One region of the Devosia sp. genome, then DNA from elsewhere that is predicted to be linked to it. Evidence: riboswitches for the same ligand, from Rfam matches in the RefSeq annotation. Region 1 holds a riboswitch; the other holds the start of a gene.
What was found. Region 1 has a riboswitch for thiamine pyrophosphate ahead of thiB (thiamine ABC transporter substrate binding subunit). Riboswitches for the same ligand answer to the same signal wherever they lie in the genome.
Positions count from the first base shown of each region.

Region 1 (7,764 bases):
GTGTGGGCGATGTGTTCATGGCGCCATGCTGGCCGAGATGGGCTTGCCGGGCAAGCCGGGTTGGATACACTCGGGTAAGGTCATTTCGCATGGAGGACAGGGATGGACGAGGACGTGCACAAGCGCCCACCGGCTCACGAAGTCGGCATGGTTCTCGATGCCCTTTCGGTGGAAGAGCTCGAGGAACGCATCGTTTTGCTGGAAGCGGAAATCACGCGGCTACGGGCAGCTATCGCCGCCAAGGGGTCATCGCGCTCGGCCGCCGAGGCGGCTTTCAAGTTTTGATTCAATTGCGACGCCGTTAGGCTTAACGATCAGTTACAGTTCTGCGCTGGCGCGCGCCCTGCTAGCATCTGGAATACCCAATCAAAGGTGGCGGATATGGATTGGAATCTTCTTGGTGCGGCCGTTTTGCTGGCGCTCGCAGGCTTTTACTTCATGGAAGGCGAGATGCGTCGGGCCCCGATGGAAGAGGTGACTGCCCGTATTCTCAAGCCGGCGCGCAATGCGCTGGAGCGCGCCTGGCTCGCCGAGCCGGTGCAGGTGTTCATGAGACAGATTCTGTCGGCACGTCATCGGCGTGCCGGAGACTGGAGGGTCGGCCGCAGCCAGGTCTGAGCCTGGGAACCGATCCTGCAGCAAGCCAGTTCAGTCGTCGCAAGGAGGATGTGTCGATGATGAGGCGAGATGCAGTTCTGGAAGGGGTGAAGCCGGGCGATCTGGCTGGCTTGCAGCGCCTGGCGCTGGGGCGGGACAGGGTCCGCGACGATGACCTGGCGGGCCTGGTCGCCAAGGGCTGGGTCGAGCTCGCAGGTGGCATGGCGCTGATCACCCTGGCCGGACGGACGCTGCTGGAGGCCGGGGACCGAAGCAAAATCCGTTAACCGGACGGCAGGGTTAAGATTTCGACTCCTGTTAACATCGAATTAATCTTTACGGGTTAGGGTCTCATTATTCAGATTGTTCTGAATTTTTCAGAGTGGTTTCTCCCTCTGTTTGACGCCTCCCTGTTAACTTCGAGAGCCGTAACCTGCGGCTCTTTTTCTTTTTCTGGCGCCGGGAGTGCGCGCCACGGTTAAACCAGATTTTTAGAATAGTCCCCCGAACCGCGTGACCTTGCGGACGCGTGCGCCTATCATGGCCCGACACAGGAGGAAGCGTGTCAGAGACCGGAGAAGAGACGCAGACCGTCGCCCTTGGCCCGCGCATCGTTGCTTCGGGTGGCTTTGACCTGCTCTATCGCGAGGGCATGAGCCTGATAGAGACAGTGGCTGCCTATCTCGACGGTGAAGGTCGATTGGAAAGCCGGGTGCTGCCGCGCGAGGCGGCCTTCCTCTATGCGACCGAATCCATGCGCCTGACGACGCGCCTCATGCAACTCGCCTCCTGGCTTTTGCTGCAACGGGCGGTCAATGAGGGCGAGATTACCAAGGAAAATGCCCGCTCCGAGAAGGAGAAGGTGAAGTTCTCCGCGACGCCTTCCGAGCGCGGCGGGCCCGGCTATGACCAATTGCCTGACCGCTTGCGCGGGTTCATCGATCAGGGCGACCGTCTGTTCGAGCGGGTGCTGCAGCTGGACACTCTCGAGCGCGGCAAGATGCCGGACCGTGACAAGGGCCTGGCCAATGGCATTGCCGACCAGCTTGCCCGTCTCAAGGCCGCTTTCGCGCCGTCCTGAGGGACATTAGCCGCGCGGCCCGAAATAGATGATGGCCGCGCCGGCCAGGGCCACAGCTGCGCCGATCAGGTCCCAGCGGTCGGGCCGCACCTGTTCTATGCCAGCCATGAACGCCACCGAAGCGAGAATGTAGATGCCGCCATAGATCGCAAAGGCACGTCCGGCGCTGTCTGTTCCGGTCTGCGACAGGAGATAGCCAAACAGGCCCAGCGCCGCGAGGGCAGGCAGCCATAGCCATGGCTGCTCGTGGCGAACAGCAAGCCAGATGAGATAACAGCCGCCGATTTCGAATGCGGCAGCGGCAATAAACAGCAGCGATGTCAGCGCCATACCGGCTCAGCCCTTGAGCGCTTCAAGGCCCGGCGCGGTGCGGCTGACCAGGATGCTTGTGAACTCGTAGCGCGCGACCCCGGCCAGCACGAACGGGTCCTGGGCGGTCAGCGCTTCCAGCTCCGCCAGGGGGCCGCGCGCCAGAATGACGCCACCCGTGCGGGGTTCCTTGCGGCCCGAGGCGAGGAAATATCCGCGGTCGTAACCCTCGGCCACCCAGGCCAGATGCGGCTCGACATGGCGGTCAACCTGATCGAGCGGCACCAGGTAGGTCAGTGACAGGATGAACATAGTGGCCCCCAGCACAAGACAAAGCCCGGCGCGAAGGCCGGGCTTTGAAAGATATTCGGATCGGTTCGTTAGATACCGAGGCCCTTGAAGCGCTCCTTGAAGCGCGAAACGCGGCCACCGCGGTCCATCAGCTGGCCCGTGCCGCCCGTCCAGGCAGGATGGGTCTTGGGGTCGATGTCGAGCTGCAGCGTGTCGCCTTCCTTACCCCAGGTCGAACGGGTCTGGTAGCTGGTGCCGTCGGTCATGACCACGTTGATGACGTGGTAATCGGGATGAATGTCGGCCTTCATGGTATGCCTCAAATCAAACGGGCGCCGCGGCGCCCGGATTGCGTAATCTGGTTGTTGGTCGGCTTCCTACAGCAATGGGTGGCGTTCCGCAAGACCGCAGCAGCGGCATTTTTGCCCAGACCGGGCCGGTTGCGGGCCGGAAGGGCAGGGCCTATATGAGTGCGGCCGCCGCGAGCGGCCATCCCGCTCAACGGACATCGACGTTTGCCATGACCGAACAGGCCGCTCCCCTTGGGGCTGATCCCGAGAAGATCGCCGGCACGGCTGGTGTGCAGCCGCGCAAGCTGCAGCCGCTGAAGCGTCTGGTGCCGTTCATTCTCGCCTATCCGGTGCGGCTGACGCTGACCATCATTTTCCTTTTGATTTCCGCCACGACTTCGCTGGCCATTCCGGCAGCCCTGGGCGGGGTGATCGATGAAGGTTTCGTCGCACAGAACCTCGACAATGTCGGGCGATATGGCTGGGCCATTGTGGCCATTGCGGCGCTGATGGGACTGGCGAGCGGGGCGCGATTCTATTTCATCTCGGTGATCGGCGAGCGGGTGCTGGCCGATCTGCGCCAGGCGGTCTTTGCGCATCTGCTGCGGCTGGACACGCGCTATTTCGATACCCACCGGGTGGGCGAACTCACCAGCCGGCTGAATGGCGACGTGGCCGTGATCCGCGGCGCGATCGGCTCGAGCCTGTCGCTGGCGCTGCGCTCGCTGGTGACCATTGCCGGCGCCCTGATCATGATGGTGCTGACGAGCCCGGTGCTGACCCTGGCCGTGGTCGTCGCGGTGCCGTCCATTCTTTTCCCCGTCATTGCCTATGCGCGCCGCCTGCGCGGCATGTCGCGCAAGACTCAGGACGCGCTGGCGGAACTGTCGGCCATGGCCACCGAAATGCTGGGGGCGCCGCGCACGGTCAAGGCGTTCACCCAGGAGACCGAGCAGGCCCATATCTATGACCGGCACAGCGAAGCCAGCTATCAGGCCGAGGTGCGCCGGCTGGGGGCAAGATCGGTGCTGGTGGCGCTGGTCATTTTCCTCGGCACCGCGGCGCTGGTGGGCCTGGTCTGGTGGGGCGCCCGGGCCGTCTTCGACGGCAGCGTCACCGTGGGGCAACTGGCCCAGTTCGTCGTCTATGCCCTTATGGCCTCGGGCGCACTGATGAATGTTTCGGAAGTCCTGGGCACACTGCAGCAGGTGGCCGGAGCCACCGAGCGGCTGACCGAAATCCTCGATACCGAGGCCGATATCCGCAATCCGGCGCAGCCCCTGTCGCTGCCGGTTCCGCCCCTTGGTACCGTGGCGTTCGAGGACGTGTCCTTTGCCTATGAAAGCACCAATGGACCGGTGCTCGATGGCGTGAGTTTTTCGGTCGGCAAGGGCGAGACGGTCGCCCTTGTGGGGCCATCGGGTTCGGGCAAGTCGACGACCCTGTCGCTGTTGCAGCGCTTCTACGACGTCAATGCAGGCACGATACGGGTCGACGGCGTCGACATCCGCCAGCTCGACCTAGCCGAATTGCGCCAGCGCTTTGCCTATGTCGAGCAGGAGCCCACCATCTTTGCCGGCACGATTGCCGACAATATCCGTTTCGGCAAGCCCGAGGCCGGTGACGAAGAGGTGGAAGCTGCGGCACGGGCGGCGCTGGTCCATGACTTCGTGATCGAGATGCCGGCTGGTTACGATACCATGGTCGGCGAGCGCGGGGTCATGCTGTCGGGCGGGCAGAAGCAGCGGCTTGCCATTGCCCGCGCCATTCTCAAGAACGCCCCGATCCTCCTGCTCGACGAGGCGACCAGTGCCCTCGATGCGCAGAGCGAGCGGCTGGTGCAGGTGGCGCTCGAACACCTGATGGAAGGGCGCACGACGCTGGTCATCGCCCATCGCCTCGCCACGATCCGGGACGCGGATACCATCCTGGTCATGGATGGCGGCGCCATTATAGACCGGGGCAACCATGAGGACCTGGTGGCCAAGGGTGGCCGCTATGCCGACCTGGCCAAGCTGCAGTTCCGGCTGGAAGGCGCTGCTTAGAGCTTCTTCCGAGCCGCCGAAGGGCCTTAGTAGCGCGGCAGGGCTTCAAGGCAGGTTTCAACCATATCCCAGAGCCGCTCGCGTCCGAGGATCAGCAACCAGGGCGTAGGATTGGCCGGAATGATCTCCACACGCCCGGCAGTTGCCGCGTTTGAGGTGCCGCCCAGCCCGCCCGGCTCGAGGGTAAGGCCATCGAGCGGATAGAGCAGCCCGGTGGACCGGTGAAACCGGATGGGCAGCAGCGGATGGACCGAGACGCGTTCGTCCGGCCGTGCGGCAAAACCGATCGGGCCGACCACGGCCAGGGCGATATCGGTTTCATCGATGACCAGCAGATGCCGGTCCGCCGCCACCTGCAGCACGGCATTGAGGGCAGCGAGTGTGTGGTCGAGCCGCTTGCCGGTCATGCCGACAGCCAGCGTCACCGGCGCGCTTGTGGAATAAAGGCACTTCTGGAAATCGGTGGTGAGCTGCTCGGCAATGTGGACCACCCGCGTGCGGCTTTCCCAAGCGGCGCGGTCGGACAGCGAATCGAGGTCGCCGATAATGGCCTCGGGCACAAGGCCCGCTGCGCCGATGGTATCGCCACCGCCATCGGCCCCGATCAGTGGGATGCCGCGACGCGCCAGGTCTGCCAAGAGTTGCTGGTCGACACTGCCCCCGCCGACAATGGCGATGGGTTGCTCGTACTGAAGTGGCAGGGGGCCGTCTGGGCCTTTTGGAGGGGATTGCACTAGCGAGGTTCTCTCAATATGGTCCGCACCGTCTCGCTGGGGTGTTCCGGTCCTGCCGGAGCTGAGAGTTACCCATTGAACCTGAACCAGGTCATGCTGGCGGAGGAAGATCGAGATGGCAAGGGCATCTCGCCCTCCATTTGACCCCCTTCACCCATGGCCGCATACCTTTGAAGGGATGATCTTGATGATCAAGTTTTCCTCCATGGCGCTTGCGGTCGTCGTTGCCGGACTGGCAACCCACACCGCTGCAGCCCAGGACAAGCCTGTCCTGACCGCCTATACCTATGACAGCTTCGCCGCCGAGTGGGGCCCCGGCCCGCTGCTCAAAGCGGGTTTTGAGACGCAGTGCGGCTGCGAACTCAACTGGGTCGTGGCCGACAGTTCCATCGGCACGCTGCGGCGGGTGCAGCTCGAGGGCGAGGCCACCGAAGCCGACCTTATTGTCGGGCTCGACACCGCCATCATGGGCGAGGCGGCTTCCACGGGGCTCTTTGCAGAACATGGACTGACCCTGGATGGCCTGGTGCTGCCTGAAAGCTGGGCGGATGCCAGCTTCGTGCCGATCGACTATTCGCACTTCGCCTTCATGTACGACACCGACACCACCGAGGTGCCGCCCACCTCGTTCGAGGAGCTGATCGCGCTTCCGGACAGCGTCAAGGTGGTCATCCAGGATCCGCGGTCCTCGACGCCGGGGCTGGGTCTCGTGCTCTGGGTCAAGGCGGCCTATGGCGATCGCGCCCCGGAAATCTGGGCTGGCCTCAAGCCGCACCTTCTGACCATCACCAAGGACTGGAGCGAAGCCTATTCGCTGTTCCTCGATGGCGAGGCGGATATGGTTCTGTCCTACACGACGTCCCCCGCCTATCACATCGTCGCCGAGGGCGACGACACCATCAAGGCGGCGCTGTTCAGCGAGGGCCATTTCCCGCAGATCGAGGTTGCCGGAGTGCTCAAGTCCTCCGACCAGCAGGAGCTGGCCCAGCAATTCCTGGCCTACCTGGTCTCGCCGGAAGGTCAGGGGATCATCCCGACCACCAACTGGATGTTCCCGGTTGTGGACCTGGGCGAAGGACTTGATCCGGCTTTTGCAGCCTTGCCGCAGCCGGAAAAGACCCTGACCCTCCCTGATGCGGACATCGAGGCCAATGCCCAGGCCTGGATTGCCGAAATGCTGGCAGCCGTGCAGTAACATGCGCAAGGCCGTCCAGACTGCGTGGGGACCATGGTGAGGGCGGCATCGCATCTGCCGCCGCGCCCCCTGCGCCGTCTGGCGGCCGGGCTTCTGGCCTTGGCCATAGCCGGGCTGATTGCAGCCATCCTGTTAGCCATCCTCCGGGCGGCAACCGGCAGCGCCGGCGGGCCGGGCGTCGATATCGCCCATCTCGTGCGGATGACGGCCCTGCAGGCCGGGCTCACGACCGTGCTGTCGCTCATGGCCGGCACCGCCGTCGCCTGGGCGCTGAACCGGCTGCGCTTTGCCGGCCGTTCCGTGGTGGTGGGCCTGTTCTCGGCGGCCATCGTGACGCCCGGCATGGTGGTGGCTTTCGGGCTGCTGTCGATCTGGGGACGCAATGGCTGGATCAACCAGACCAGTGAGGCGCTGTTCGGGCTGCGGATCGAGAGTCCGGCCTATGGACTATCGGGCATACTCATTGCCCATGTGATCCTCGATGGCGCCTTTGCCGCCCGTATCCTTCTGGCGCGGCTCGATGCGATTGCCGTGAGCCGGCTCAAGGTCGGCCAATCTCTGGGGCTCAATGCCTGGCAGCGGTTTGCCATCATCGACTGGCCCGCCTTGCGGGGCAGTCTGCCGGGCCTTGCCGCGATCATCTTTCTTCTGGCCTTTACCAGCTTTCCTATCGTTCTGATGCTGGGCGGTGGCCCAGCCAACCAGACGCTGGAGGTGGCCATCTATGGCGCCGTGCGGCTCGACTTCGACCTGGTGGGCGCTGTGCTGCTGGCCATGACCCAGATCGGTGTCTGTGCCCTCGTGATCATTGCCGCCTCGGCGTTCAGCCCGGTGCCCAGCGTGCTCGGGAAATCGGCGCAACCGGCCTGGCAGGACGGGCGGATGGTGCGCGCCATCCAGGCTCTGGTCCTGATCCTCGCCATTGCCGGGTTTGCCCTGCCACTGCTTTCGGTGCTGGGCGAAGGGCTTTCGGGCATGGGAGCGGTACTGGCCCAACCGGCCTTCTGGCGCGCCAGCCTCACCAGTCTCATCATCGGCGCGGCCTCCGCGGCGCTGACCCTGGTGCTCGCATTGGTTCTCGCCCTCGGACGCGCCTCCACCGGCCATCCCGTTCTGCGCACGGTGCTCGGCGCACCGGCCTATGCCTATCTGGCCGTTCCGGCAGTGGTGCTGTCGCTCGGTTTCTTCCTTCTGGTGCGCGACGCCGGCATGTCTGCGCGCA
Region 1 covers NZ_CP075529.1:1,969,024-1,976,787, reverse strand. The annotation lists gene KIT02_RS09615 (NAD(P)H-quinone oxidoreductase) at 1-19, opposite strand, end outside; gene KIT02_RS09610 (DUF1192 domain-containing protein) at 103-285, shown strand; gene KIT02_RS09605 (hypothetical protein) at 382-618, shown strand; gene KIT02_RS09600 (hypothetical protein) at 675-884, shown strand; gene KIT02_RS09595 (DUF1465 family protein) at 1,160-1,678, shown strand; gene KIT02_RS09590 (hypothetical protein) at 1,685-2,008, opposite strand; gene KIT02_RS09585 (YciI family protein) at 2,015-2,299, opposite strand; gene rpmE (50S ribosomal protein L31) at 2,368-2,589, opposite strand; gene KIT02_RS09575 (ABC transporter transmembrane domain-containing protein) at 2,799-4,613, shown strand; gene KIT02_RS09570 (thiamine diphosphokinase) at 4,640-5,347, opposite strand; TPP riboswitch at 5,375-5,474, shown strand; gene thiB (thiamine ABC transporter substrate binding subunit) at 5,535-6,542, shown strand; gene KIT02_RS09560 (thiamine/thiamine pyrophosphate ABC transporter permease ThiP) at 6,579-7,764, shown strand, end outside.

Region 2 (7,764 bases), 1.7 Mb from region 1:
GTCTTGCGCCCAGGCCGCCGGGGCGAGCAGCGTTGCGGCAAGGGTCAGTGACGGCAGAATAAGTCTGCGGGTCATCGTGTCAGGTCTCCATTTTGAACAGGGAATCGAGGATTTCGCCCTCGATCGCGCCGGCCTCGGGCAGGCGGTCACGCGGTCGGGAAAGGGGGATGGCGATCTCGCGCACGACCCGGGCCGGGCGGGCCGAAAGCAACACGATGCGGTCGGAGAGAGCGACGGCTTCGCGCACGTCATGGGTCACGAGCAGCACCGACCAGCCAAAGTCCGTCCACATGCGCGCCAGCCAGCGTTGCATCTGGATGCGGGTGAGAGCGTCGAGGGCGCCGAAGGGTTCATCGAGCAGCACCGTGTTCCGGCCCTGCACGGCCGTGCGCAACAAGGCCACGCGCTGCCGCATCCCGCCGGACAATTGCGCGGGAAAATGGTGCTCGAAACCCTTGAGCCCGAATGTCTCGATCAGCGGGGCAACCATGGCGCGGGCATCGCGCCGCTTGATGCCCCGCACTTCAAGCCCGACCGTCGCGTTATCGAGAACTGTGCGCCAGGCCATCAGCGCGTCGTGCTGGGGCATGAAGGCGAAGGGGAATTGCCCCGCAGCCAGCGGTGCGCCATCCACAAAAATCTGGCCCTGATCGGGCCGGATTCGCCCTGTGAGAATGTTGAGGATGGTCGATTTCCCGGAGCCGGATGGGCCGAGGATAGAGACGAACTCACCCTTGCCGACCGTCAGGTCGAGATTGTCCAGAACCTTGAGCCCATCAAAGCCTTTGCCCACGCCCTTCAGGGTCAGCGCGCTGCTCATGGCTTTGCCGCCCGCGTGGCGCGCAGCCAGGGCATGGTCAGGGCCTGGATCGCCAGAGTCAGGCCGAACAGGACCAGCGTCAGCGTCGCGCTGACTGCGACCGCCGCCAGCACCAGGTCGGGTCTGAAATTGTTCTTCGCGCTCAGGATATAGATGCCGAGGCCCTTCGCCGCGCCGGCATATTCAGCAAAGATGGCGGCGACGACGGCATAGGTGATCGAAATGCGCAGGCCCGCAAAGAAGTAAGGCAGGGCCGAGGGCAGGCGGGCCATGGTGAACATGCGCCACCGCGGCGCTCCCATGCTGGCAAGCAGGGCGGAAATGTCGCGATCCGTCGACTCGAAGCCTTCGACGAGCGCCACGAGCATCGGAAAAAACGTCACCAGCGCGACGAGCAGGATCTTCGGTGCCAGCCCGAATCCGAACCAGAGCACCACCAGCGGTGCGATGGCGACCAGCGGCAGGGTCTGGCTGATGATGAAGATCGGGAACAAGGCGCGCCGCACACGCGGGTGAAAATCCACCAGGACGGCGAGGAAAAAGGCCGAGAGCAGCGAACACGCAAAGCCGGCCACGGTCGCCTGCATGCTGGCCAGCGCATGATCCGCCAGCGCCAGCCGGTGCTCGATCAACTGCTGGCCGATGCGGCTCGGCGCCGGCAGGACCGTTGGCGCAATTCCCCCCAGGCGCACGCTCGCTTCCCAGGCCAGCAGAACCGCCGCGACGGAGAGTACTGGCGGCAATGCGCGCACCAGAAATGCCGCGCCACCGGCGCGACCATCGGGACTGGTCATGGCTTGCCCCTAGGCCGTAACGGAGGGGCTGTTGGCCGAGACAGTCAGGTCGATGGTGACATGGCCCTGCTTGCTGCCAAACGCGCAGAACGCCTGCTCGAGGGTCGCGAAAACCAGCCCGGCATCGCCCTTGAGCCTGGTGCAGAAATTCTTGGCGCGGTCGAAGGCACCCGACTGCTTGACGAAGTCAATGCAGCCATAGATTTCGTCCATGTGGTGATTACTGCCCAGCACGTAGAGCGAAAACTGGGCGCTCGCGTCTACGCCCTTGTGCGGCGCATCTTTCAAGGCCGCCAGCGCCGTTTCCATCCGCTCCGCAAGCGGTTCTTCAGGGCCGTCGAACCCGGGTGCGTTGCAGATGGCATCATCGGGCTCGCCCGGGCATCCCCGCGAGATTGTGGCCGACAGCACGCAGTGCACGCCGCCCTTGCCGGCAACGCTGTAGAGGTCGCGCATGGCGGCAAAAACCACCTCCGGCGGACCGACGATGAGGGTCGAAATATCGTCCGTCTCGATCCTGAGATGTTCGCGGTAGGGATCGAGTGCGCTCAGCGCATCGGTGATGATCCAGATGAAGTCACTGGACATCGGATAAAGGGAAATTTGTGCGCCTGAAAACATGCCGCCTCGCTCCGCTGGTATTACCCAGATCAGCTTGAGGGTCCGAAGGCATGCCGCCCTCATCTCAGCCCCGACTGTACGGAGCACCCCTGTGGTTGGAGCTTCAGCATAGCGATTCGAATTCTGTCCGCAAGACCCGAAACGCGACTAGAAATCTTTAGAAATTAATGAATGTATATCAATGGCATAGTCGAAGATCAGTAACGGATGGATTGCGGGTTGGGCGGCCCTGGAGCAGCAGGATTTAGCTGCCCAGCGTCGCGAGCGCGGCCCGGATTTTCCCGCCATGACTGGCCAGAAGTTGCGTGGCGTGGCGCGCATCCCTGGCGCCGGACGACAGCAGGATCGCGGCCTTTACCGAGCCCCCGCAGGCGTCGAGTGCGGCGGCGGCCCGAGCCGCGTCCACACCCGTCACTTTCGCGACGATTCCCTGCGCCCGCTCACGCAGCTTTTCGTTGTCGGCAACGAGATTGACCATATAGCCGTCATGCACGTGCCCCAGGTGTATGGCCATCAGCGTCGAGAGCATGTTGAGCGCGATTTTTTGTGCCGTGGCGGCTCCCATGCGGGTCGATCCGGCAATGACTTCCGGCGGCGTCGGCAGGCAGATGGAAACATCGACCGCCTCGAACAGCGGTGCCCCGGAATTGTTCGCAATGCCGATGGTTTTGGCGCCCGCCGCTCGCGCCGTTTTCGCCGCGGCCATGGGGAACCGCGTCTGACCGCTGGCAGTGACCGCGATCAGGCAATCCCGTTCCGTCGGCGCCAGTGCCGTCACTGCCTGTTCTGCGGCCGCTCCGTCGTCTTCTGGCCCACCGCGCATGTCAACGAGGGATTCAGGCCCGCCGGCCAGCACGATATGGATGCGCTCGCGCGACAAACCATAGGTGCCCGGAAGTTCCAGGGCGTCGGCAAGGGCCATCAGCCCGGAGCTGCCGGCTGCCGCGTAGATCAGCCGGCCATCGCTTTCCATCGAGCGCGCCATCAGGGCGGCCCCGGCGCCGATCTGGTCTATGGCGCAGGCGACGCTGGCCGCGGCATCCACCTGGCTTTTGGCCAGCAGGGTGAGGATGTCTCCGTCACCGCGCAGCTCGAGTCCATCGGCATCCGCATGGTGCATTTCCGTCTGCCGCTGCGTCACTCACCCCTCCCGGCCATAATGCCAAAAAAATACCACTTTTCCGAATTTGCTGCGCAATGATCGGGTCGGTAGCCAATTTTGTAAAAGCTATCCAGCCAGATATGCACATCTGCCTGTGCTGCAGACTTGCGAACGGGCGAATGGTATTTTATTGGTATTACACCCGGCATGCGGGTGTCAAAGGCGTTGCCGGTGCCGTTTGCGGCGGCAGGTGTGCCAAGGAGGCAGGGTGTCAGAGCAGTCCGAAGTCTTGTTCGGTAACGGGCCGGTTACTTTGCCGCCGGGCGGTCCGCTCTATCTGCAACTCAAACGCTGGATTGAAGATGCCATAGAACGCGGCACAATCAACCCCGGAGATGCATTGCCGTCGGAGCGTGACTTGGCTCTGCGCGCTGATGTTTCCCGCGTCACCGTGCGCAAGGCCGTGCAGGAGCTTGTGCAGGATGGCGTACTGGTCCAGCGCCACGGCTCGGGAACCTTCGTGGCGCCGCAGACTCAGCGCGTCGAACAGTCCCTGTCACAGCTCACGTCCTTTACCGAAGATATGGCCCGGCGCGGCATGGCCGTGCGGGCGGAATGGCTCGATCGCGGCATCTATACGCCCTCGCCGGACGAAACCGTCATCCTGGCCCTGGGCGCTGGCGAAGACGTCGCGCGCATTGCCCGGCTCCGCCTGACCGGTGACATGCCTCTGGCCATCGAGCGTGCCAGCCTGTCCGCCTCGGTCCTGCCGCGGCCGCAGGAGCTGGGGGACTCGCTCTACAAATACCTCGATCGCTTCGGCAATCGCCCGGTGCGGGCCATCCAGCGTATTCGGGCCGCCAACATCACCGAAGCCGACGCGCATCTCTTGCAGGTGCCCACCGGCGCCGCCGGCCTGCACATCGAGCGCATCTCCTACCTGCCCACGGGCCGTGCCATCGAATTCACCCGCTCCATCTACCGGGGCGATACCTACGACTTCGTCGCTGAGCTGCGGTTGGGCGACGCCAATAATACGAGCAAGAAGAAATGACCGATCAGACCCATATGCGCCGGGAAATCAATGAAATCCCAGACGTCGTCGCGGGATTTCTCTCGAATTCGGCCACGGTCCTCGATGCCGCCGCGAAGCGCCTGCAAGACGTTGATCCGCGCCTCGTGGCCACGGTCGCGCGTGGTTCTTCCGATCATGCCTCGACCTATCTCAAATATGCCATCGAACTGGTGCTCGGCCTCCCGGTTGCTTCGGTCGGGCCGTCCATCGCCTCGATCTATGGCCGCGATCTCAAGCTTGATCGCGCTGCTGCCATCGCCGTGTCGCAGTCCGGAAAGAGCCCGGATATCGTCGGGATGGCCCAGTCCGTGCGCCGCTCGGGCGCCGTCACCATCGCCATCACCAACACGGCCGGCTCGCCCCTCGATCAGGCCTCCGATTTCACCATCGACCTGCAAGCCGGCGTCGAAAAGAGCGTTGCCGCGACCAAGACATTCGTGACCTCGATCGTCGCCGGCCTCGCCCTTCTGGCGCGCTGGGCCGATGATGATGCCTTGACCGCGGCCGTACACAACCTGCCCGAAAGCCTGGCGCGCGCAGTGACCTGTGACTGGTCGGAACTGATCTGCGCGCTCGATGGCCACGACTCTCTATATGTTCTGGGCCGTGGACCCGGATTTGCCATCGCCAATGAAGCGGCGCTCAAGTTCAAGGAGACCTGCGGCATCCAGGGCGAGTCCTATAGCGCCGCCGAAGTCATGCATGGTCCGGTATCCATCGTCACCAAGGGCTATCCGGTTCTCGGCCTTGCGGCCCGCGATGCTGCCGAGGCCTCGGTGGCCGATATGGCGCATAAGCTCGCCGGGCAGGGGGCCAAGGCATTCCTGACCAGCGACAGGCCCGGCGCTGCTGCCCGCCTCGACTTTGCGCCCACCGGTCATCCGATTACCGACCCCCTGGCGCTGATCGTCAGCTTCTACGGCTGCGTTGAAGCCTTGGCCCGGCATCGCGGGCTGAACCCGGACGAGCCCCCCATGCTGAAAAAGGTCACCGAGACGGTATGAGCGAACTACAGGCCATATGCTGCCCCCGGATCTTTGACGGCGAGGTCTGGCACGACAGCGCCGCCCTATTGATCGAATTCGGCTTCGTCTCCGGCATCGTGCCAGCGGATGCCATTCCGGCCGGGGCAACCAGGGTCGATCTCGGGCAGGGCATGATCGTGCCGGGCTTCGTCGATCTGCAGGTGAACGGCGGCGGTGGGGTGCTGTTCAACAACGCGCCCGATCTCGATTCCATCCGCACCATCTGCTCGGCTCATGCCCAGTTCGGCACCACCGCCCTCTTGCCGACGCTGATCACCGATACGGTCGCGGTGAACGTCGCTGCCATGGCCGCCGGCGTTGCTGCCGCTGGTCAATCGGTTCCTGGTTTTCTTGGCCTGCACCTTGAAGGGCCGCACCTGTCACTGGCCCGCAAGGGCACGCACGACCCGGCATTGATCCGTCCGATGGACGATGAGGACCTTGCCCGCCTCGTGTCCGCCGCGGCCGCGTTGCCCAATCTCCTCTGCACAGTCGCCCCGGAATCGGTGTCCCCGGAACAGATCAGGACATTGGCCGGTGCCGGCATCGTCGTCAGCATCGGCCATTCTGACGCGAGCTATGCCGCGGCGCGGGCCGCCTTCGATGCAGGGGCAAGCATGGCCACGCATCTGTTCAACGCCATGAGCCAGATGGGCAATCGGGAACCGGGCGTGGTCGGGGCCGTGCTCGACGCGCCCGGCGTCACTGCCGGCCTCATCGCCGATGGTATCCACGTGCATCCGGCCGCGATCGGCGCCGCCCTCAGGGCCAAGCGCGGTGAAGGCGGGATATTCCTCGTCACCGACGCCATGTCACAGACCGGCACCGATCTCACCAGCTTCACTCTCAATGGCCGCCTCATCACCAGGTCCAACGGCGCCCTGCGCCTTGATGATGGCACATTGGCTGGTGCCGACCTCGATATGATCGACGCCGTCAACTATACGGTCGACACCATTGGCCTGCCGCTCGACGAGGCCCTGCGCATGGCCAGCCTCTATCCCGCCAGAGCATTGGGCGTGGATGAAACGCACGGACACCTGCGCCCGCAGGCCCGCGCGGATTTCGTGATTCTCGATCCATCCCGCAGCGTGAACAGCACCTGGATCGGCGGCGAACAGGTCTGGTCCGCCTGATCAAAACTCTCTGACGACGAACCAAGCCATCGCCTCCATCGCCCCCTCGCCCCTCCGGGGAGAGGGCCGGGGTGAAGGGAGACAGGCGAATATTCCCCGGCTCCGGCCCTCTTCACCTCCCCCTTCAAGGGGGAGGCAAGCGCAGCTTGGCCCGCAGGGCCTTAGCGAAGCTCGGAGGGGGTGTTCGCGCCACCAACTCAACCGCGCGAAATGCCTACCCACGCCCGATATAGGGCATCGTCGTGGCCATGACGGTCATGAACTGCACATTGGCCGCGAGCGGCAGGCTTGCCATGTAGGTGACTGCGTCGACCACATGCTTCAGGTCAAAGGTCGGTTCCGGCATCATGGTGCCATTGGCCTGGAGCGACCCCGCGTTCATCGAACTCGTCATGTCCGTCGCCGCATTGCCGATATCGATCTGGCCGCAGGCGATATTGTAAGCCCGGCCGTCGAGCGAGATCGACTTGGTGAGCCCGGTGATGGCGTGCTTGGTCGTGGTATAGGAGGCCGCCTGTGGCCGCGGCACATAGGCCGAGATCGAACCGTTGTTGATGATCCGCCCGCCTTGCGGAGCCTGCGCACGCATCGTCCGGAAAGCCTCGCGCGCGACATAGAAGGCGCCGTTGAGATTGGTATCGACCATCTCGCGCCAGGTTTCGACCGCCAGATCGCCGAACGGCGTGGCCGGGGCAAAGCGCCCCGCATTGTTGAACACGAGGTCGATGCGCCCGTAGCTGGACCGAATCTCATCAAACAGCGCCGCAACCGAACCCGGGTCGGTGACGTCACACACGGCGCCGTCCAGCCCATGCTCGCTTCGGGCCTGTTCAACCAGTTCCGCCCGCCGGCCGCAGATCATGACCGTCCATCCGGCAAGTTTGAGGCCCTTGGCGCTGGCGAGTCCGATGCCGGATGTGCCGCCGGTGACCAGTGCAAAACGCGTTCCCGCCATCATTGTCTCCACATTTTCACCACTTCGGCGCCCACGATTGGGCGAGAGTGCTGGATCATCGATTTACCCCGCGCGGACGCCACGATGTGCCGGGGCCAGGCGCCAACCCGCGCAAACGCGGGCTTTTTAACCACTTGTTCAGTCGTCTTAACAGTCCGTTTCGAACTGTGTGCTGAATCTGCAACAACCGCTTCGCAACCATATTGTGGCGGCATGAAAAGGGGCTTGCCGCGATT
Region 2 covers NZ_CP075529.1:292,344-300,107, forward strand. The annotation lists gene KIT02_RS01415 (ABC transporter substrate-binding protein) at 1-75, opposite strand, end outside; gene KIT02_RS01420 (ABC transporter ATP-binding protein) at 80-820, opposite strand; gene KIT02_RS01425 (ABC transporter permease) at 817-1,614, opposite strand; gene KIT02_RS01430 (YkoF family thiamine/hydroxymethylpyrimidine-binding protein) at 1,624-2,235, opposite strand; TPP riboswitch at 2,224-2,336, opposite strand; gene KIT02_RS01435 (N-acetylmuramic acid 6-phosphate etherase) at 2,480-3,376, opposite strand; gene KIT02_RS01440 (GntR family transcriptional regulator) at 3,606-4,391, shown strand; gene KIT02_RS01445 (SIS domain-containing protein) at 4,388-5,416, shown strand; gene nagA (N-acetylglucosamine-6-phosphate deacetylase) at 5,413-6,573, shown strand; gene KIT02_RS01455 (SDR family oxidoreductase) at 6,788-7,531, opposite strand.
Region 2: linked by a shared signal. The riboswitch ahead of KIT02_RS01430 (YkoF family thiamine/hydroxymethylpyrimidine-binding protein) and the one ahead of thiB (thiamine ABC transporter substrate binding subunit) in region 1 are both predicted to bind thiamine pyrophosphate.